Regions from separate parts of the Micromonospora sp. WMMB482 genome, predicted to be linked through region 1. Evidence: riboswitches for the same ligand, from Rfam matches in the RefSeq annotation. Region 1 holds a riboswitch; each other region holds the start of a gene.

What was found. A riboswitch is a leader RNA that binds a small molecule or an ion and turns the genes downstream of it on or off. The one in region 1 is predicted to bind cyclic di-AMP.
Region 2: another riboswitch for cyclic di-AMP. It lies ahead of KSK32_RS15080 (hypothetical protein); the one in region 1 lies ahead of KSK32_RS22020 (C39 family peptidase).
Region 3: another riboswitch for cyclic di-AMP. It lies ahead of KSK32_RS28245 (transglycosylase family protein); the one in region 1 lies ahead of KSK32_RS22020 (C39 family peptidase).
Region 4: another riboswitch for cyclic di-AMP. It lies ahead of KSK32_RS03910 (hypothetical protein); the one in region 1 lies ahead of KSK32_RS22020 (C39 family peptidase).

The regions. Positions count from the first base shown of each region.
Region 1 is NZ_JAHOPD010000020.1:4,414,320-4,419,335, forward strand. Features, by position in the region: gene KSK32_RS22010 (hypothetical protein) at 32-376, shown strand; gene KSK32_RS22015 (hypothetical protein) at 516-1,280, shown strand; cyclic di-AMP (ydaO/yuaA leader) riboswitch at 1,590-1,731, shown strand; gene KSK32_RS22020 (C39 family peptidase) at 1,922-2,782, shown strand; gene KSK32_RS22025 (alpha/beta fold hydrolase) at 3,173-3,919, shown strand; gene KSK32_RS22030 (CDP-glycerol glycerophosphotransferase family protein) at 3,965-5,016, opposite strand, start outside.
Region 2 is NZ_JAHOPD010000020.1:2,970,371-2,975,386, reverse strand. Features, by position in the region: gene KSK32_RS15100 (hypothetical protein) at 1-673, opposite strand, end outside; gene KSK32_RS15095 (heavy-metal-associated domain-containing protein) at 710-916, opposite strand; gene KSK32_RS15090 (metal-sensitive transcriptional regulator) at 997-1,296, shown strand; gene KSK32_RS15085 (YibE/F family protein) at 1,460-2,752, shown strand; cyclic di-AMP (ydaO/yuaA leader) riboswitch at 2,907-3,038, shown strand; gene KSK32_RS15080 (hypothetical protein) at 3,042-4,070, shown strand; gene KSK32_RS15075 (carbonic anhydrase) at 4,126-4,779, opposite strand; gene KSK32_RS15070 (helix-turn-helix domain-containing protein) at 4,936-5,016, shown strand, end outside.
Region 3 is NZ_JAHOPD010000020.1:5,778,498-5,783,513, forward strand. Features, by position in the region: gene KSK32_RS28235 (transglycosylase domain-containing protein) at 1-1,809, shown strand, start outside; gene KSK32_RS28240 (YbaB/EbfC family nucleoid-associated protein) at 1,914-2,399, opposite strand; gene KSK32_RS28245 (transglycosylase family protein) at 2,586-3,233, opposite strand; cyclic di-AMP (ydaO/yuaA leader) riboswitch at 3,232-3,377, opposite strand; gene KSK32_RS28250 (LLM class flavin-dependent oxidoreductase) at 3,547-5,016, shown strand, end outside.
Region 4 is NZ_JAHOPD010000020.1:670,446-675,461, reverse strand. Features, by position in the region: gene KSK32_RS03925 (hypothetical protein) at 1-181, opposite strand, end outside; gene KSK32_RS03920 (STAS domain-containing protein) at 601-960, shown strand; gene KSK32_RS03915 (SRPBCC family protein) at 1,062-1,514, shown strand; gene KSK32_RS03910 (hypothetical protein) at 1,538-2,611, opposite strand; cyclic di-AMP (ydaO/yuaA leader) riboswitch at 2,616-2,746, opposite strand; gene KSK32_RS03905 (cation diffusion facilitator family transporter) at 2,890-3,804, opposite strand; gene KSK32_RS03900 (AAA family ATPase) at 3,896-5,016, opposite strand, start outside.

The DNA of each region.
Region 1 (5,016 bases):
GTTCGTGGGGGATCGGCGGTAGTTTGTACCCGTGCTTCCGATCGCGCTCACCTGCCCCGTGTGGTGGGTGGCGCGCTGGACCGCCCGGATGTTCGCCAGTCTCGCCGTGGTCGTCGCCTGTTCGTTCGGCGCCGCCACGCTGCCGGCCGGCGTCGCCGCTGCCGCCCCGGCTCCGGCGGTCGCCGCGTCGGCGTACCCCGTCGCAGGCGCCTCGACCGCCGCGCGGCCGGAGGCCGACCGCGTCGCCGAGCGGCACGCCGGCCCCGCCGGGGCGCCGGCACCCGCGCCCCGGGTGGCCGTCCCGGCCGTCGCGGAGCCGGTCCCGGCCGGCTGGGCCGCCGCACCGGCCGGCCCGCGGGCCCCGCCCATCCGCTGACCGGCCCACGGGCCGCGCCCGTTCATCGCACCCACCGCACGTCATCCCCGCACCCGCCCTCGGCGGCCCGTTCCCACAGGCCCGCCCCGGCGAGGTCGTGCGGGCCCTCCCGCCAGGTCCTTCCCGTGAGGTGCCGACCATGTCGCAGACCGCTCTGTACCACTTCCTCATCTCCGTGCCCGAGGCCGCCGCCATCTGGTCCTTCCTGCTGCTGCTCGCCCTCGGCCTGCTCGCCGCGCTCGTCGCCCGTCCCGAACGCGACCCCGCGCCGGAGGGCGCCCCCGAGCCGGCCGACCCCGACGCCGCCCGCCGCGACGACCTGATCCGGTACGCCGAGGAGGTGGCGGTAGCAGCCGCCGGGGCCACCCAGACGGCCCGTCGCCGCCGCGAGCGGTGGCTGGCCGCGCAGGACGAGGCGGATCGGGCCTGGACCGCGTACGACGAGGCGGACGCCGCGGCCCGCCGCCTGGGCGGGGCCGCCGCGCTGGCCGCCCCGCGCACGCCACGCACCCCTGCGGAGTACGCGGCCCGGGAACGCTGGCTGCACCACGCCGCCATGACGGCGCACTGGCGGGACGACCTGACCGCCCGTCAGCTCGCCGACGTGCTGGCGCGCCGCAACGGGTGGGATCCGCGCCGGCACCCGGCCGAGCAGGAGATCATCCTGGCCCGCACCGTCAGGGACGGGCGCCGCGCCGGATGGGAGATCGCTGACGCGCGGGAACGGGCGGCCTGGCGGGACGTGGAACTGGCCGCCGAAGCGGCCCGGACGCTCGCCGCCGAGGCGTACGCGGCCGCGGTGGCGCTGCGGCCCGCCCCGGCGTGCGCGAGCGCGACGACGCGCCCTCTGCCGGTGCCCGCGTCGGTCCGCAACGCCCGGTGGCGCCCGGCCCGGGTGGGCTGAGACGGCCGTCTCGGCCGAATCGTTACCCGGAATGTGGTGAGCCCGGTCACCCGCGTTACCGAAACGGGCGCCGTGCGCAGAACGGGGCATCGAGTCGCGCAATCGCCGGCCCGGTGGTCGCCGTCTGTCCGCTTTCCGCCGCGCGGTGCCGTCGAAACTGCTTGTCCCATTGAGCGAAGTGAGTAACCGGGTGTTCGAAAATCCGTTACCGCGGATCACGTTTACGCAGGTGGGACCGCTTGGCATCGGACATACCCGCCGGTAGTGTCGGCGCGGTCCGATGCGGTAATCGATCGCCGACGGCGGCGCCGCACCGACCCGCCTAATCGTGTTCCACGAACCGGGGACCCATGAGCACCATCGGGGTGAATCCGCGAGCCACGGCCCGCGGTAGGGCGTACTTCCCGCCCGAATCCGTCAGCTAACCCGGTCGGCGGCCACGGAAGGAGTACCCCTCGTGCCCATCCCTCGATCGTCCCCCCGCCTCCACGGCGACGCGGTGCCCGCGCTGGCCTGACGCGCGACCGGCAAACCGCCCCCCGGGCGCCCGGCATCACGGGCGTTCCCGATCCCCCGGCCATCCGGCCCTTCAGCACGTGTGAGTTCCTCCGCGTGCCGGGCCGGCCTGCGCCGCACGCCCCGTGGAGGATTTCGTGAAGCACCACCTGAAGCGTCAGCTGCGACGGATCGTCACCGAACGCCCGTACCGGATCATCGCCGGATCGGCCGCCGCGCTCGTGCTGGCCGCCGGCGCCGGCGCCGGCACCGTCGCCACCGCCGGTGACGACGCCCCGGTCCAGGAGAACACCGCAGCGGTCGCCGATCTCGGCGCCGCCCGCCTCGGCGAGCAGCCCGCCAGCCGCAGCGAGGCCCGGATCGCCGTGCCGCAGGCGTCGCCGAGCGCCTCCGCCGCGCCCAGCGCGTCGCCGAGCGCCTCGCCGTCCGCGAAGGCGGCGGCAGACCCGGACACCACTCCCAAGGCCAAGCCGAAGCCGCCGTCGAGCAAGTCGCTCGACTACGACTACCAGGCGCAGATCAACTACTTCTACTGCGGCCCGGCCGCCGTGCGCAACGCGCTCAGCGCCGCCGGCATCGAGCGCAGCCAGGACGCGCTCGCCGGCCCTCTCGGCACCACCGAGATGGGCACCAACTCGGCCGAGGACACCACCCGGGTGCTCAACCAGCAGGTCAAGGGCAACCCGTACCGGACTCGGATGATTCCCGGCTCGGCCACCCCGGCCCAGATGGACCGCCTCCAGGCCGACGTGGTCGAGGCGATCAACGACGGCCGCGGGGTCGTCGCGAACGTCGCCGGTACCGCCACCGACACCAACGGCGGCTGGCACTCGTTCCCGGGCGGCCACTACGTCGCGGTGGTCGGCTACAAGGACGACGGCCGGACCGTACGGATCGCCGACTCGGCCGACCCGTCGCTGCCGTCGTACTGGGTCACCACGATCGACCTGGCGCACTGGATCGCCAGCCGCGGCTACTCCGCCTGACCGTCCCGCACGCTCCGAAGGCCGGCACTCCACCCCGGGGTGCCGGCCTTCAGGCTGCCCTCACGCGCCCTTGGCGCGCGATCTTGGACTTGTGGCGCCCAGCATGTCCGGCCCGCCCGATGTGGGAGGTGCCACAGCCCCAAGATCGCAGAGGTTCGGGGCGGCGCGGGCGCGCGAGGTGGGATCGGTGGAGATCTTGGTAGGAAAGGGCCCCTATGGGGGCCGTTTGGTACCAAGATCTCTCGGAGCCGGGAGTCCTTGACAACCCCACTCACAGATCGACGGGGAGGGCGGAGTGTGGGCGGCCGGAGCCGGGGCGAGGGGGGCGTCAGGGGGTGGGGCGGGGGTTTGGTCTCGCGTGGGCGGGGCGGGCGGTGGCAGACTGCGCCAATGGGCGATGCGACGGGGAAGCGGCACCTGATTCTCCTGCACGGCATGGGCGCCACCGGCGAGGTGTGGCTGCCCTGGGCGCCGCTGCTGGAGCGCCGCTGGCCCGGCCGCTGGCTCGCCCCCGACCTCGCGGGTCACGGCTGGTCGCCACCGCTGCCCGGCTACTCGTTCGAAGCCCTGGCCCAGCGCGTGGCCGACGGGCTCGGCCCGGTCCGGCTCGGCCCCGACGACCGGCTGGTGCTGCTCGGGCACTCGCTCGGCGGGGTGGTAGCACTGGCGCTCGCGGCCCGGCAGCGGGGACTTCCGGTCGACGCGGTGGTCGGGCTCGGCATCAAGGCGGTCTGGTCCCCGGCCGAACTGGCGAAGTCGCAGGAGCTGGCGGCCCGTCCGGTCACCTGGTTCACCACCCGGGACGAGGCGGCCCGCCGCTACCTGCGGGTGTCCGGGCTCGCCGGGCTGTTCGCCCCGGACCACCCGGTGGTGGAGGCGGGGCTGCGACGGGAGGACGGCCGCTGGCGGCTCGCCATGGACCCGGCCGCGTTCGCGGTCGGGGAGCCCCGGCTGCCGGTGCTGCTGGCCGCCACCGACGTGCCGGTGCTGCTGGCCCGGGGCGAGCTGGACCCGATGGTGACCGACGCGCAGCTCAAGGAACTGGGCGTGCCGGTGGCCACGCTGCCCGGGCTGGGCCACAACGCGCACGTCGAGGACCCGGAGGCGGTACTCGCTCTGCTCGACCCGTACCTCTGAGCGGCCGGGCCGACCGCGACGGCCGGACGACCGGCCGCCGCCGTGTCAGCCGGCTGCGCGCGGCGCCGGGACCGCCCAGTCGGGCTCCAGCTCGTGGCGGGCGGCGGTGAGGAACGCCTCGGCGTACCCGTCGGCGGGGAAATCGCCCAGGTAGCGGGTCCGGGCCGCCCAGCGTTGCGCCGCCTTCGGGTCGGCGTCGAGCAGTTCCGTGAGCACCTCGTCCACGTTGGACATGTCACGCCGCAGCACGTAGCCGGACGCCGCGAGCGGGAACCGCTCGACGAAGTGCGCGCCGTCGGCGCCGGTGTCGGTGACCGCGTACGGCTTGCCGGAGTAGAGCCAGTCGGAGATGACCCCTGACACGTCGGAGACCAGCGCGTCGGCGCGGTTGACGCACTCGGTGAGCGTCAGCTCGCGGCTCGCGGCGGCGCCGAACAGGTGCGGCCGGCCGGTCTTCGCCCGGTCGGTGGCGAGCAGTTCGGTGAGCCGGGCGAGCTGGCGGGCCGAGGCCGGGTTCTTGTCGGTGTACGGGTGGGCGCGCAGGATCACCGCGGCCCCCCTGTCGATCAGCCGGCGGATCAGCGTCTCGGCCACCGGCAGCGAGCAGTAGTTCGCGTCGGCGTGGTGCCCGGTCCAGGTCGGGGTGTAGAGGACCGTGGGGTGCGCCGGCGGGGTGACCGGCTCCCGGCGTACCTCGATGGCCTCGACCTGGGGACGGCCGACCACGACGAACTTGTCGGCGGGGATCTCCACGCCGGCGCGGGCGTACCTGTCGATCGCCGCCTGCCCGGCCACGAAGATCTTGTCGAAGATGGCCGAGACCGGGTTGGCGCTCGGGGCCTTGTCGCTGTCGCCGTGGTGCAACTGCACGTGGGTGAGCTGGTTGAACCGGATCACGTGGGCGTTCTTCGCACCGTGGTTGACGTAGAACGCCACCCGCAGGCTCGGCACCAGCGCCTCGTCGAGCGCCTTCAGCGTGGGGCAGAGGACCACCGGGGCGCGGGTGGCGGCGGCCACCGCCGGCAGGAACTCCGGCTCGCGCAGCACCACCACGAACGGGCGGCCGATCCGTTCCAGGTACGGCAGCCACATGGTGA
Region 2 (5,016 bases), 1.4 Mb from region 1:
CGCCGAGGTAGGGCGCGAGGTCGGTGACCGGCCGCCCGTCGCGGCTGACGGAGAGCGTGAGCCGGCTGGTGCGGCCCGGTTCCGGAGTGCCGGTCAGGGTGACCGTGTAGCCGTCGACTGTGGTGCTGGTCGCCGGCGTCGGCAGCGGCCGGGCGGTCAGCTCGCCGGGGACCGTGACATCCAGGCCGAGGGTCAGCGGGTCGCCGCCTTCGGGGGTGAAGTCGGCGAACGCCCGCCAGACGCCGGGGCCGCCGAGCGGCGAGGCGACCTGCCAGGTGCCGTCGCCGGTCATCTCCGGGTGGACGTGCCGGAACCCGGACAGGTCCCGGCGGGCGACGATCAGGTGCATGCGCTTGTCGTGGGCCACCTCGAAGCGGGTGACCGGCGCGCCGTCCGGGCCGGTGATCCGGAAGGCGAACTGCCCGGCCGGGGCGGTGGCGGGCTGGAACGTGTAGCCGCGTTCGGAGACGAGCAGCCCGCCGGGCAGGTGTGCGGAGGCCCCGCCCTCGTCACCGTGGCCGGCGCCGCCGGCCCCGTGGTCGCTGCCGCTGTCGTCGTGGCGGTTCTCGGCGGCCGGTGTGACGGGATCGGCCAGGGTGCCGATCCCGTACGCCGCGCCGAACACCGCCACGAGGCCGAGGGCGAAGCCGCTGAGCTTCGTCGCCGTGTTCATGGTGTCTCCTCGGTTTCTGCGGGTCCGCCGGACCCGTCACGCACCGACGAGGTCGTAACCGGCCTCGTCGACCGCCGCGCGGACCGCGTCCGCGTCCAGCGGCTTCTGACTGGTGACGGTGACCCGGCCGCCGGCCAGGTCGACCTGGACGTCGGTGACGCCCGGTAGCGCGCTCAGCTCGGTGCTCACCGAGTTGACGCAGTGCCCGCAGGTCATGCCGCTCACCTGGTAGGTGGTCTCCATCTCGCCCTCCGATCTGATACCCCCTAGGGGTACGGATCGAACGTTAACATACCCCCGAGGGGTACGCTATCCTCGGTGTCATGACCGCGCCGTCCAGCCCGACCCGGGGCTACACCGCCAGCAAGGACCAACTCCTCGCCCGGCTCCGCCGGATCGAGGGCCAGGTCCGTGGCATCGAGAAGATGGTCGAGGAGGACCGCTACTGCATCGACGTGCTGACGCAGATCTCGGCCATCCAGGCGGCGCTGGACAAGGTCGGCCTGGGCCTGCTCGACGGCCACGCCCGGCACTGCATGCACGAGGGCGCCGCCGAGGGCCGGGCCGACGAGATGGCGACCGAGATGATGGCGGCCGTCGGCCGCCTGATGAAGCGCGGCTGAGCGGCCACCCGCCGCGTCCCGGGCCCGTCCTGCCGGAGCGGGCGAGCCGGGCTGCCTACCATGGCCGGGCGACGCCCCGGACGTGGTCGACACGTCCGCGCCGGCCGGCTGACCAGGCCGGTCCGGCGGACCAGGCGTCGCCGCGACCGTTGGGAGAGACGCCATGGGTGCCGACCACACCCGCCCCGCACCCGCCGCGCCGCCGGGCGTACGACGGCTGCTCGTCGCCGTGGTGGTGCCGCTGTTCGCGCTCACCGTGATCGCGGCGCTGGTCCTCTGGCCCCGGCAGGACCGGGAGCCGTTCGGCGGCGCGGACGTCCCCCGCTACCACGGCACCGTGACCCGGGTGGTCACCGAGCCCTGCCCGCCGACCCCGGAGGCCCCGGAGGCCCCGGAGGCCCCGGACGGTGGAGGTGGCCCCTGCGGCACCGTGACCGTCACCGCCGAGCAGGGCCCGGACGCGGGCCGGCAGGTCGAGATGCCGATCCCGGCCGGGCCGGGCGCGCCCCGGGTCGCGGTCGGCGACGAGGTCGTCCTGGTCGAGCTGACCGACCCGGCCGACCCGACGGTGAAGTCCTACAACATCGCCGAGCACCAGCGCGGTACGCCGCTGATCTGGCTGATGGTGCTGTTCGCCGCCGCGATCGTGGCATTCGGCCGCTGGCGCGGGCTCGCCGCGCTCGGCGGCCTGGTGGCCAGCTTCGCCATCCTGCTCGGCTTCGTGCTGCCGGGCATCGGGTCCGGCCAGCCGCCGCTGCTGGTGGCGATCGTGGGCGCCGCGCTGATCATGTTCGTGGTGCTCTACCTGACCCACGGGATCACCGCGCAGACGTCGGTGGCGGTGCTCGGCACGCTCGGCAGCCTGGTGGTCACCGGCGTGCTCGGCCTGCTCGCCACGTCCGCCACCCACCTGACCGGCTTCGGCAGCGAGGACGCCACCACGCTGTCCATGTTCCGGGCCGACGTGGACCTGCACGGGCTGCTGCTGGCCGGCATCATCATCGGCTCGCTGGGCGTGCTGGACGACGTCACAGTCACCCAGGCGGCCACCGTCACCGAACTGGCACACGCCAACCCGGGCCTGTCCCGGCGGCAGCTCTACCGGGCCGCGACCCGGGTCGGCCGGGCCCACATCGCGTCCACCGTCAACACCATCGTGCTGGCGTACGCGGGCGCGTCGCTGCCGCTGCTGCTCCTGCTGGTCGCCGACTCCCGCCCGGTCAGCCAGATCCTCACCAGCGAGTTCCTCGCCCAGGAGATCGTCCGCAGCGCGGTGGCCACGCTCGGCCTGATCGCCGCCGTACCGCTGACGACCGGACTGGCCGCGATCGTGACCACCGCCGGACGACGCTCGCGCGGCGCGGAACCGGCGCCACCCGCGCCCCGGCCGCCGACCCGACGGGAGGACGCGCTGGAGGCGCTCGGCGGCGGGAAGAGCACGGAGGCCGCATGGTGACACTCCGCAGCGTGACCATCGATTTCAAACGCGACGCTGGTCACGGTGCGCCACGGCGAAATCTCGCTATTGGTCGGCTTCCGGACGTAGATCCTCAGGAGTGCTGTCAGGTAACCTCGCTGCCGGTCACCGCCGAAGGCGCGCACCGGCGCCAGCGGTGCCGCCGCCCAATCGCCCGCGGGCGAGCCGGGGAACCAGGTACATGGGGTGAATCCGCGACAGCGGTAGGGGCCACTTCCGTCCCGAACCCGTCAGCTAACCCGGTCGGCGGCCGACGGAAGGGAACATTGTGACGGCACCCCTGCGCCGCTGGCTGACACCCGTGGTGGCCGTGCTGGCCTCGCTGGCCGTGCTGGCCGGGCCGACCCCGGCGACCGCGGCCCCCACCGCGGCGGCCCCCGGCACCCCCTCGGGCCACGAGGAGGACGGCGAACCGCCGCTCATCACCGAGGCGATCGACGCCGCCAACCGCAACTTCCTCCAGGCCAAGGCGAAGCTGGCCAAGTCGCAGGACCGCCAGCGGCGGCTGGCGGCCGAGGTGAAGACGGCACAGGCCGAACTCGACGCGCTCAGCCCGCAGGTCAACCAGCTCGCCGCCCAGTCCTACCGGACCGGCCGGATGGGCGCGATGGCCATGCTCCTGGAGAGCAACTCGCCCGATTCGTTCGTCCGCCGGGTCAACGCCCTGGACGAGCTGAACCTCCTCAACGCGCAGCGCCTGGCCGCGATCAACGCGGTCAAGACCCGCGCCGAGCAGGCCAAGATCGCGCTCGACGCCGAGGTACGCGAGCAGGAGAAGCAGAAGAACGCGATGGAGCGCGAGAAGGTGCAGGCCGAGCGCGCGCTGAAGCTCGTCGGCGGTCTCGGCTTCACCGGCGGCCTGGTCTCCGCCACCTCACCGGTCGCCAAGATCGCCCCCGGCCGCACCGCCGACGGCGGCTGGAAGGCCGAGTCGTGCAGCGAGGACGACCCGACCACCTCGGGCTGCGTCACCCCGCGCACGCTGCACGCGTACAAGGAGGTACGCCGCGCGGGCTTCAAGCGCTTCGTGGGCTGCTACCGGCCCGGCGGGCCGTGGGAGCACCCCAAGGGCAAGGCGTGCGACTGGTCGCTCCAGAACAGCGGCTTCGCGCCATGGCACAACAACGACACCCGCCGGTACGGCAACGAGGTCGCCGCCTTCCTCATCCGCAACGCCGACCGGCTGGGCATCTACTACGTCATCTGGAACCGGCAGATCTGGTTCCCGGCCACCGGCTGGAGTTCGTACAGCGGACCGTCGAACCACACCGACCACGTTCACATGTCGCTGCTCTGATTCGGACACAGCGAAGGGGCCGCCCTCGGGCGGCCCCTTCTCGTCGCCCTAGGGGTCAGCCGGCCAGCGCCGGATCGGCGGGCGCCGCCGGAGCGGGCAGCGGGGCCGGGGACTGCGCCACGGTCCGCACCTCGCCGCCGGCGAGCCGGTACGACATGCCCACCACCGTGCACCGCCCGGCCGCCACCCGCTCGGCCAGTACGGCGGACCGGGCCAGCAGCGTCTCCACGGTCTGCGCGATGTGCACGTCGATGATGCCGTCGAGGTCGTCGACGCCATGGCGGGCGGCGCGCAGCAGGCTGGGCGAGACCGCGTCCACCACCGCGCCCAGGTGCCCGACCGGGGCGGCACCCGTCCGGACCCCCTCCCGGGCGGCCTGGACCGCGCCGCACGAGTCGTGCCCGAGCACCACCACGAGCGGCGTGCCGAGCACGGTGACCGCGTACTCGACGCTGCCGAGCACCTCCGGCCCGGCGGTGTGCCCGGCCGTCCGCACCACGAAGAGGTCACCGAGACCACGATCGAAGATGATCTCGGCGGCGAGCCGCGAGTCGGAGCAGCCGACGATCACCGCGAAGGGATGCTGACCGTCGGCGACCGCCGCCCGGTGCCCGGCGTCCTGATTCGGATGCTGCGGGGCGCCGCTGACGAACCGGTGATTACCGGCACGCAGCTCGGTCAGTGCCTGCTCCGGGGTGCTCGGCGTCATGTCCCTCACCTCGTCTACCTGGGGAACCACCAGGCCGAACGGCCTCGCGACCCACGGTCACACGCACCTCGGGGCCCGTCAAGATTCGTGATACGCATTTCATACTTTCCCGTGCCGGCCCGCGTCGGGTCGGGGCTACCGAGCAGGAGGCCTAGCATGACCACCATGGCGACCACACCAGCTGAGGACGGGAGCCGCCGTAACTGGACCTTCCTCACCAATCACGGCCACGTGCTG
Region 3 (5,016 bases), 1.4 Mb from region 1:
AAGGAGGAGATCCTCGGTTTCTACCTGAACACCGTGCCGTTCGGCCGTGGCGCGTACGGCATCGAGGCGGCCGCGCAGACGTACTTCGGCAAGACGGTGCGCCGGGACGCGCCCGCCGCGCGGCAGCTCACGCCGGCCGAGGCGATGGTGCTCTGCGCGATGGTGAAGCAGCCGGAGGCGGACCCGGCCGACCCGGAGGGCTCGCCCGGCTACGACCCGCGCCGCAACGCGCTGGCCCGGCAGAACTCGATCGACAGGTGGAACTACATCCGCGACGGCATGGTCGAGCTCGGCTACCTGACGCCACAGCAGGCGGCGGGGCTCACGTACCCGGACACGGTCCGGCCGATCGACGAGGACGCGGGCCGGTCCGACCTGGACCGGCCGACCGGCCTGGTGGTCAACCACGTGCTCGCCGAGTTGCGCGAGACCGAGCCGTTCCGCGGCAAGCCCGACGAGGTGATCCGCGACGGTGGCTACCGGATCGTCACCACCATCGACAAGCGCGTGCAGGACGCGGCCGAGGCGGCGGCGGACATCCGCCGCGACACCGCGCCGCAGGCGGTACGCGACCAGCCGCGCAACTGGCAGGCCGCGCTGGTGGCGGTGGAGCCGGGGACCGGACGGGTGCTCGGCTACTACGGCGGTGACAGGGGCTCGGGCGCGGACTACGCCGGCTGGTACTACGACGAGAACGGCGAGACCCGCGGCTTCGGCCAGCACCCGCCGGGGTCGTCGTTCAAGGTGTACGACCTGGCCGCCGCCGTCCGGGACGGGATCTCGGTGAAGCAGCGGTTCGACTCGCCGGACACCAAGGAGTTCCCCGCCTCGGGGCGGACCAGGGGCAGCGCGGCCGGGCCGATCCGCAACGCCGAACGCGCGCCCTGTCAGCCGGACTGCGCGCTCTGGGAGGCCACCGTCGCCTCGCTGAACGTGACCTACTTCGAGCTGACCGAGAAGCTGGGCACCGACAAGGTGATCGAGATGGCCCGGCAGGCCGGCGTGGAGTCGATGTGGGAGACGGTCCGGGGCAATCCCCGGCCGCAGCGTGTCGACCTGCGCAGCGACCCGGCCGACGAGGTGGCGAAGCGGTTCTCCACGGAGGTCGGCATCGGGCAGTACGGCATCACCGTGCAGGACCACGCGAACGGGATGGCGACGTTCGCGGGCGGCGGCAAGCGTGCCGACGCGCACTTCGTCCGGTCGGTCAGCAAGGACGACGAGCAGGTGTGGACCGAGCAGCTGCGCACCACCGACCTGGGCCTGGACCGCGAGGCGATCGACCAGCTCGACTGGACGCTGCGCCGCGTGCGGGCCGCCGAGCTGGGCAACGGCTGGGACTCCGCCGGCAAGACCGGCACCTGGCAGGCCGGGCAGAGCACCACGCAGAACGTGCACACCTGGATGGTCGGCTGGACCGGCGCGCTCGCCTCGGCCGTCTGGCTGGGCACCACCGACGGCAAGCCGCTGCGGACCAGGGGCGGCAGCTACGAGGTGTACGGCTCGACCGGTGCCGCGCCGATCTGGCGGCAGTTCATGACCCGGGCCACCGCGGCGATGAAGCTCGACCCGGACGAGTACCGCTTCGGTCAGCCGGCGTTCCCCGGCGAGAACCCGGAGCCGACTCGGTCGGCGCCACCGCCGCCGACCACCGCCGCGCCGACGCCGTCGGAGTCGCCGAGCCCGAGTCCTTCGTCGTCGTCCCGGAGCCCGGACCCGACCCGTCGGCCGACGTCGCGGCCGACGCTGACGCCGTCGCTGCCACCGCTGCCCACCGTGTCGCCGACGCGGACCCGCGGCCCGCGCTGACCCGGCCGCCTCACGTTGATCTGCGCCGCCGGCCCACAGCGGCGCCGTCCGCCGCGTGCACGGCAGCCCGTGTCACCACCGGCAACGGTCGCCCTGACCAGGGCCTATCGAAGGTCACGGTTGCCGGGGTGGGTGCCCGCGCCGGCCGGGCGCCCGGCCCGGGACACGGCGCCACGGTCGCGGTGGATCCGGGCGGCCACCTCGTGCATCGCGCGGCTGAACAGCTCCGCCTGGTCGCCCACGCCGCCGAGCCGGGCGGCGAGCGCGTCGGCGTCGGCCCGCGCCGACGCGCTGACCTGGGCGTCCAGCTCGGACAGCGCGGCGTTGGCGGCGGTGACGAGGTGTCCGCAGAGGACGTCGAAGGGCACGCCCGCCAGCTCCGGGTCGATCACCACGGAGTCCAGCCGGCCACCCTGGACGGCGACCGCGCGGACCCGCCCGCCGGCGGCCGTGCCCTCGGCCCGGAGCAGGTCGCCCGGCTCGCCGTCGGTGTGCGCCGAGGCCCGGGAGCGCATCGCGGCGAGCGCCTGCTGCGTGCGGGTCAGCAGCTCGTCGAGGCTCGCGGCCGCCGAGAACGGGTCGTTGGTCATTTCCGCGCTTTCTTCACGTCTTAGCCGAGCATCGTGACCCTAGCAACCGGCTCCGACGAATCGCGGTCACCGGCCGCCGAGGGCCGCGTCCCGGCGCCGCGAGCAGGGCGGACACCGGGCGGCGCGGCGTGTCGCGGACGGCCGGACGCCCGGCCGGGGCGAACCGGCCGGGCGTCCGAGGGCCGCTCAGCGCAGGCGCAGCCGCTGACCGGGGAAGATCAGGCCCGGGTCGTCGCCGACGACCGCGCGATTGCGTTCGTGCAGGGCACGCCAGCCGCCGTCGACGCGCTGCGCGACGGCGATCTCCGACAGCGTGTCCCCGCGCCGGACCACGTACGTCCCGGCGGCGGACGACGGCTGCGGCAACACCCTCGTCGCGGCCCGTTGCGGCGTGGCCTTGCGCGCGGCGGCCCGCTTCGGGGCCGCCTTCTTCGGTGCCGCCTTCGTGGTGGCCCGCTCGGACCGAGTCGCCGCGGCGCTCGCCGAGCCACCCTTCCTGCCGCAGACGGGCCACGCGCCGATGCCCTGCCCGCGCAGCACCTTCTCCGCGACGGCGATCTGCTCGGACCGGCTGGCCAGGTCGGCGCGGGCGGCGTACTTCCTGCCGCCGTAGCCGTTCCAGGTGGCGCGGGAGAACTGGAGCCCGCCGTAGTAGCCGTTACCGGTGTTGATCTTCCAGTTGCCGCCGGACTCGCAGCGCGCGACCGCGTCCCAGTTGACGCCGGCGCTGGCCGGAGCGGCCGGGCCGAACACTGTCGCGGCGCCGACGGCGACGCCGGCCAGAGCCGCGCCGAGCGCGGTACGGCGGCTTCGGGCTGAGTATTCAGTTGCCATGTGGATTCCTCCACGCCGACGAGGTGAGCTGTCGGGTTCGGGCCGAGGAGCCCGGCCGCCGGTGGCGGCTTCACCCCGAGGTGCCGATGCACCGTGGAACGTGTGGTTCCCCCGCTCCCGCGCGAGGTTCGGTTACCGGGGCCGGCGGCGGGATTTGGCGTTTCCAGCCCCGGTGTCCGCTTGTGCGAACGCAACTGACGCTAGGAGCGATTTGCGACGATCATCCGCTTCTTGTGACGCTCTTCACCCGGCCGGGCGACCGGGGGCGGCGCTACGGTGACAGGGCCAGGCAAGATCACGGGAGGGCGGACGGATGACCGATCACGGACACGAGCTGACCTTCGGCGGCTTCCTGACGCCCGCCGCCGGGCAGCCCGACCAGGTGGTGGCGCTGGCCCGGCTCTGCGAGCAGGTCGGGCTGGACCTGGTCACGTTCCAGGACCATCCGTACCAGCCGGGCTTCCTGGACACCTGGACGCTGATGTCCTACGTGGCCGCCGCCACCGAACGCGTCCGCCTGGCCGGAAACGTCCTCAACCTGCCGCTGCGCCAGCCGGTGGTGCTGGCCCGCAGCGTCGCCAGCCTGGACCTGCTCACCGGCGGCCGGGTCGAGCTGGGACTCGGCGCGGGCGCGTTCTGGGACGCGATCGAGGCTGCGGGCGGGCGGCGCCTGTCCCCCGGCGCCGCCGTCGAGGCCCTCGACGAGGCGATCCAGGTGATCCGCGAGGTCTGGGACACCGACCGCCGCGGCATGATCCGCGTCGACGGCGAGCACTACCGGATGGTCGGCGCCAAGCGCGGTCCGGCCCCGGCGCACCCGGTGGGCATCTGGGTCGGCGCATACAAGCCGCGCATGCTGCGCCTGGTGGGCCGCGCCGCGGACGGCTGGCTGCCGTCCCTGTCGTACCTGCCCGAGGGCCCCGACGACCTGCCCGCCCTGAACGCGCTCGTCGACGAGGGCGCGGCGGCCGCCGGGCGCGACCCGGCCGCGATCCGCCGCATGCTCAACGTGACCGGCACGTTCGCCCGCTCGTCGGCCGGCTTCCTGGCCGGACCGCCGGAGCAGTGGGTGGAGGAACTGGCCGGACTGACGCTGGAGCACGGCATCACCACGTTCATCCTCGGCAGCGACGAGCCGCGCGCGATCCAGATCTTCGGTCAGGAGGTCGCGCCGGCGGTGCGGGAGCTGGTCGCCGCCGAGCGCGCCACGCCCGCCGCGGCCGCCCGCGCGGCCACCCGCGAGCCGGCCACCGCCGGCGGCCCGAGCACGCTCGGCGTCACCCCCACCCCCGACCCGGGGGTACGCCTGAGCGCGCGCCGCGCGTGGGACGAGTCCACCCGCCCGAGCGCTCCGCCGCCACCGGCCGGACACGCCTATCCGGCCCGGGGACAGGCCGCCGGGCAGCACCTGGTGGACGTGCACGACCACCTGCGCCAGGAGCTGGCCCAGGTGCGCGACCTGCTGGAACAGGTCAAGCGGGGCTCGGTCTCGCCGGGCCGGGCGCGGGCCGCGCTCAACGAGATGACCATGCGGCAGAACAACTGGACGCTCGGGGCGTACTGCGCGGCCTACTGCACGATGGTCACCCAGCACCACGGGCTGGAGGACGCCTCGATCTTCCCGCACCTGCGCCGCTCCGAGGCCGGGCTTGCCGCCGTGCTGGACCGCCTCGAGGAGGAGCACGTGGTGATCCACGGGGTGGTGGAGAACGTCGACCGGGCGCTCGTGGAGCTGGTCCGGCGGCCCGGCGACTTCACGCAGCTCCAGGAGGCGGTGGACCTG
Region 4 (5,016 bases), 3.7 Mb from region 1:
CGGCGGTGCCGACCAGGTCGGTGGCGTCGTCGGCGAGGCCGGAGGAACCGCGGCGTGCGGTCCGGGTGGCGTCGCGCACGCTGTCTCCGGCGGAACCGACGGCGGAGAGCAGGTGCTGCCACGCCTGGTCGGCGACCCGCTCGGCCTTGCCCCGGCGGTCCAGCAGGTTGGATCCGAACATCGTTCTACCTCCTCGGGTGCCGAAGGCCGGCGGCCACTTCGGACTCCGGTGTCCATCCGGCGGGTTCACTGTCTCGGGCAGTGCCCAGCGGGCGGGCGCGGCAAACCACGCCCGGGTCACGGCGACCGGGCGGTGAACGGGACGAACCACTCGAACGCGCCGGGACCGGTGCCCACGGGACGTGCGTGCGCCCGCTACCCTGGTCGGCGGATCGGCGGGGCCGACCGGCCGGACGGCTGGTCGCGACCCGTCCTTGAAGGGGAAACTGGAACCCGGAGGTCCGGATTGGGTACGCCCAGGTGTGCCCAGTTCGCGAATTGCTCATCCCGGGGGGTGGCGACCGGGCCGTGAGAGGAATACGCTCGGTCGCGGCCCGCGTACTGATGAGGCGCCCGTCATGGGCGAGTGGAGGTGCTCGCGTGAGCCTGTCGATCGTGAAGTCGGTGCGACCGGGTGGTGTCGTCCAGATCGCGCCCCGTGGGGAGATCGACGTCGACACCGCGTACGAGGTGCGGGAAGCGATCGCCGAAGTGCTCGCCAAGGGCCGCCCCTCGCGGATCGAGCTGAACATGCGGCTCGTCACGTTCATCGACTCGGTAGGCATCAGCGCCATGGTCGCGGGCTTCCAGACCTGCGAGGTCAGCGGCGTCAAGCTCGTGGTCACCGAGCCGAGCCGGTTCGTGCACCGGCAGCTCTGGGTGACCGGCCTGCTCGGCCTGTTCGGCGCGCCCGAGCCGTGGTTCGCCGACGACACGCCCGAGGTGCTGCCCGGCGCCTGAGCGCCGTTCACACCCCCTGCGGCCAGGGGGCCTTCTACCCGTTGCCAGTCCGGCGCCGGTACGGGACGATCGTCGCGACGCACGACGGCGAGGGGGCCCGCTTGCAGAGCAGCGACAGCTTCAGCTACACCGTGCAGGCCCGGTGCAGCCGGGCCGAAGCGGTGGCCCTGTTAGGTGATCTGAGTCGCCAGGGCGAGCTGCATCCGCTGATCGTCCGGGTCCGGAAGCTGCCGGCCCGGCCGGGCGCACTGGCCAGCTACGCGATCACCGACCGGCTGCAGCTCGGCCCGCTGCACTTCCCGGTCACGTACCAGGCGGACGTGCTGATCGCGGGCGAGGACGAGGTGGTCACCGTGGCGCGGCAGCAGCCCGCGACGACGGTCCGCAACCACACCCGGCTGCGCGACGAGCCCGACGGCACGGTACGCATCGACGTGGAGATCACGCTGACCGCGCCGGCGCCGCTGTTCGGGTACGCGTTCCGCCAGGCCCGGGCGGCTCACCTGGGCCTGGCGGCGCGTCTCGGAGCGACCCTGGAGGGCCGGCCGGCCTGATCCGGCCGGCCCGTCCGGGGCGGTCAGTACACCGAGAGGTGCACGTGGTTGGTGTGGTCGCTGGACGGGTCGCCGTTGGCGCCGCTGTACGACTTCCACCCGCTGCTGGGCAGCCAGATCTGCTTGAACCAGATCACGTAGAGCACGGCGAGCGGGTCGGCGTTGCGCACGAAGTACGCGGCCAGGTTGTTGCCGTACGTCCGGTCACCGCCGGAGGCCACACCGCCGAAGCCGCTCTTCTGCGCGGCGAAGTCGCAGGCCCGCCCCTTCGGGTGCTCACCGGAACCGCTGGGCCGGTGACACGAGACGTACCGGGTGAAGCCGGCCGCCTTGGCCTGTTGCAGCGCGTGCAGCGTGCGCGGGGTGATGCAGCCGTTCGCCGGCGTCGGGTCGTTGACGCTGCACGACTCCGACGGCCAGGAGCCGTCCGAGTTGCGCGGCGCCGGCTTCGCGTTCTTGCTGGAGGTGCCCTGGACGCTGCCACCGCCGCTGCTGCCGCGCGAGGTGCGGTCGTTGGCCACCTCCAGGGCGCGCTCGGCCTGTTCCTTGCGCTTGGCCATCACCGTCACCTGCTTGCGCTGCTCGCGGATCTCGCCGTCGAGCTGGGCGCGGGTGCGGGTGGCCTCGTCCCGGGTGGCGATCAGGTCGCGCAGCGTACGGTCCTCGTTCGCGGCGACCTGCTCCAGCGCGGCGGCCCGGTCCATGAAGCCCTCCGGGCTGCTGCTGCCGAGCAGTGCCCCGGCGGTGCCCAGGCGGCCGTTGCGGTACGCCACCGCGGCGATCTCGCCGACCTTGGCGTCGCGTACCGCGAGTTCGGCGCCGACTGTCTTGAGCTGGTCGTTGAGCTGCTTCTGCCGGCTCACCGACCGGTTCAGCGCGGCTTTCGCCTCCAGCCAGCCCTTGCCGGCGGCGTCGAGCTGGGCACGCAGTTCGGGCGTGCCGCCCTCGTCGTCGCCGGGAGCGGCGGCGAGCAGGCCGGTCGCCGGCGCCGCCGAGGCGGGGGAGACCGGAACGGTCGCGACGCCGAGGGCCAGCGTCGCGACGATCAGGGCCGCCAACCGGGCGGCCGTCCGTCGTACAGGTGCCACTGGGGGCATTCACACGTCCTTCCGTCAACGCCGACCGGGTTAGCTGACGGGTTCGGGACGGAAGATCCCTACCGCTGACGCGGATGCACCCCACGTACGTGGTTCCCCGGCTCGTCCCTGCGGACGATTAGGCGACGGCCGCCCCACCGGGGCCGGTGGCGTCCGCGGGTGCGGCCGCGACCGAGACTACCGGCGCTGCCCGGGCACGGCTCCGCGGAGCAACGCCGCTAGGCGGGGCAAAACCGGCATAAGACTACATTAGCCACAGTGATTTAAGTGTGTCCTAATCACCACTCGGTCGGTCCGCACACTCCGGCCGACGCTCCGGGTTCGACCTGCAACGTGGCGTGATCGATGGAGAAGTCCTCGTGCAGGGCGGCCCGCGCCGCGGCCAGCACCCCGCCCGGGTCCACGCCCGGCTCGGTGGTCAGGTGCGCCGAGGCCACCTCCATGCCCGAGGTGAGCGTCCAGACGTGCAGGTCGTGCACCTCGGCCACGCCGGGTACGGCGGCCAGCCGGTCGTGCACGGCGGTCACCTGGAGGTGCTCCGGCGCGGCCTGCACCAGGATGCGCAGCGCGGCCCGGCCGAGCCGCCAGGTGCGCGGCAGGATGAACAGGCCGATGCCGACGGCGACCAGCGGGTCCGCCCACCACCAGTCGGTCACCGCGATGACCAGCGCGGCGGCGATCACGCCGAGCGAGCCGAGCAGGTCGCCGAGCACCTCCAGGTACGCCCCGCGCAGATTGATGCTCTCCTTCGACCCGGCGCGCAGCAGTGCGAACGCGGCGATGTTGGCGAGCAGGCCGAGCGCCGCCACCACGAGCATCGGGCCGGCCAGCACCTCCGGCGGCTCGCCGAACCGGCGTACCGCCTCGACCAGGACGTAGACGGCGACGGCGGCGAGCAGCACGGCGTTGGCGAGGGCGGCGAGCACCTCCAGCCGGTAGAGCCCGAACGTGCGCTGCGGATCGGTGCCGACGCGGCGCGTGGCGGTGATCGCGGCGAGCGCCATGCCGATGCCGAGGACGTCGGTGAACATGTGCCCGGCGTCGGAGAGCAGCGCCAGCGAGCCGGTCGTGAAGGCGGCCACCGCCTCGACCACCATCAGGATGGCGAGCAGCGCGAAGGCGGCCCAGAGGCGGCCCCGGTGGCGATGTGCCGCGTTGGCCACCGCACCGCTGTGGTCATGACCTGCGCCCACGCCAACACCCTTCCTGCCCCGTACCGGCCCGACCCAATGTATGTTCACATCGCTATGTGTGCAAGTGAACTGCGGGTGGCGGCCGGGCGACTCACCCCACCGGGTCGAGCGTGGTGAGGCGCTGGGTGGCCCGGGACAGCGCCACGTAGAGCGTGCGCACGCCCGAGGGGTCGGCCCGGATCTCGCCCGGCGCCACCAGCACCACGCCGTCGTACTCCATGCCCTTGGCCTGGAGGCTGGTCACCACCTGGAGCCGGCCCGCGCCGAGCGCGCCCAGCCAGCCGGCCACCTCGTCCCGGCGCGGCACCGGCGTGATCACGCCGACCGTGCCCTCCACCTGCCCGAGCAGCGTCTCGGCCGCCTCGACGGTGGCCGCCGGCAGGTCGGCGGCGGGCACCGTGCGCTCCACCGGCGGCACCCCCGTGGACCGCACCGCGTCGGGCAGCGGCAGGTCCGGGTAGAGGCGGCGGATCTCCGCCGCCGCCACCGCGAAGATCTCCGCCGAGTTGCGGTAGTTGGTGGTCAGCTCGTACCGGTGCCGCTTGCGCCGGCCCAGCGCCTGGTCACGGGCCCGGTCCAGCTCCTGCGGGTCGCCGGTCCAGGCGGTCTGCGCCGGGTCACCGACCACGGTCCAGGACGCCAGCCGCCCGCGCCGGCCGACCATCCGCCACTGCATCGGCGAGACGTCCTGCGACTCGTCCACCACCACGTGCGCGTAGTCGCGGTAGTCGGCCGGACGCTCCCGCGCCGCCGCGCGGGCGGCGCGCTGCCGGTCGGCGTACGTGCTCAGCTCGCGCACGCCACCGGCGAGCTGGTACGGGTCGCGCCTGGGCCGGGCCCGCTGCACCGGCTTGCCGAGCAGCGCGTCCAGCTCGTCCAGCAGCGCGATGTCGGCCACCGTCAGTCCCTCGGTCCCGAGCGTCCGGTACGCGTCGCCGAGCAGCCGGATCTCCGCCGAGGAGAGGATCCCCCCGGCGTAGCGGCGCAGCCGGTCCGGGCGGGCCAGCCAGCCCAGCACGTGCCGCGGGTGCAGCCGGGGCCACCACGCCTTGAGGAACTCGCGGAACTCCGGCCGTTCGATGATCTCGTCCTCGAACGCGGGCTGCTCCGGCAGCCGGCCCACCCGCAGCGTGCGGGCCTGCGCGTAGAGCGCGGCGAGCACCGCGTCGAACGCCGCCCGGCGTACCTCGTTGCGGCGCGCCCCACGGGCCA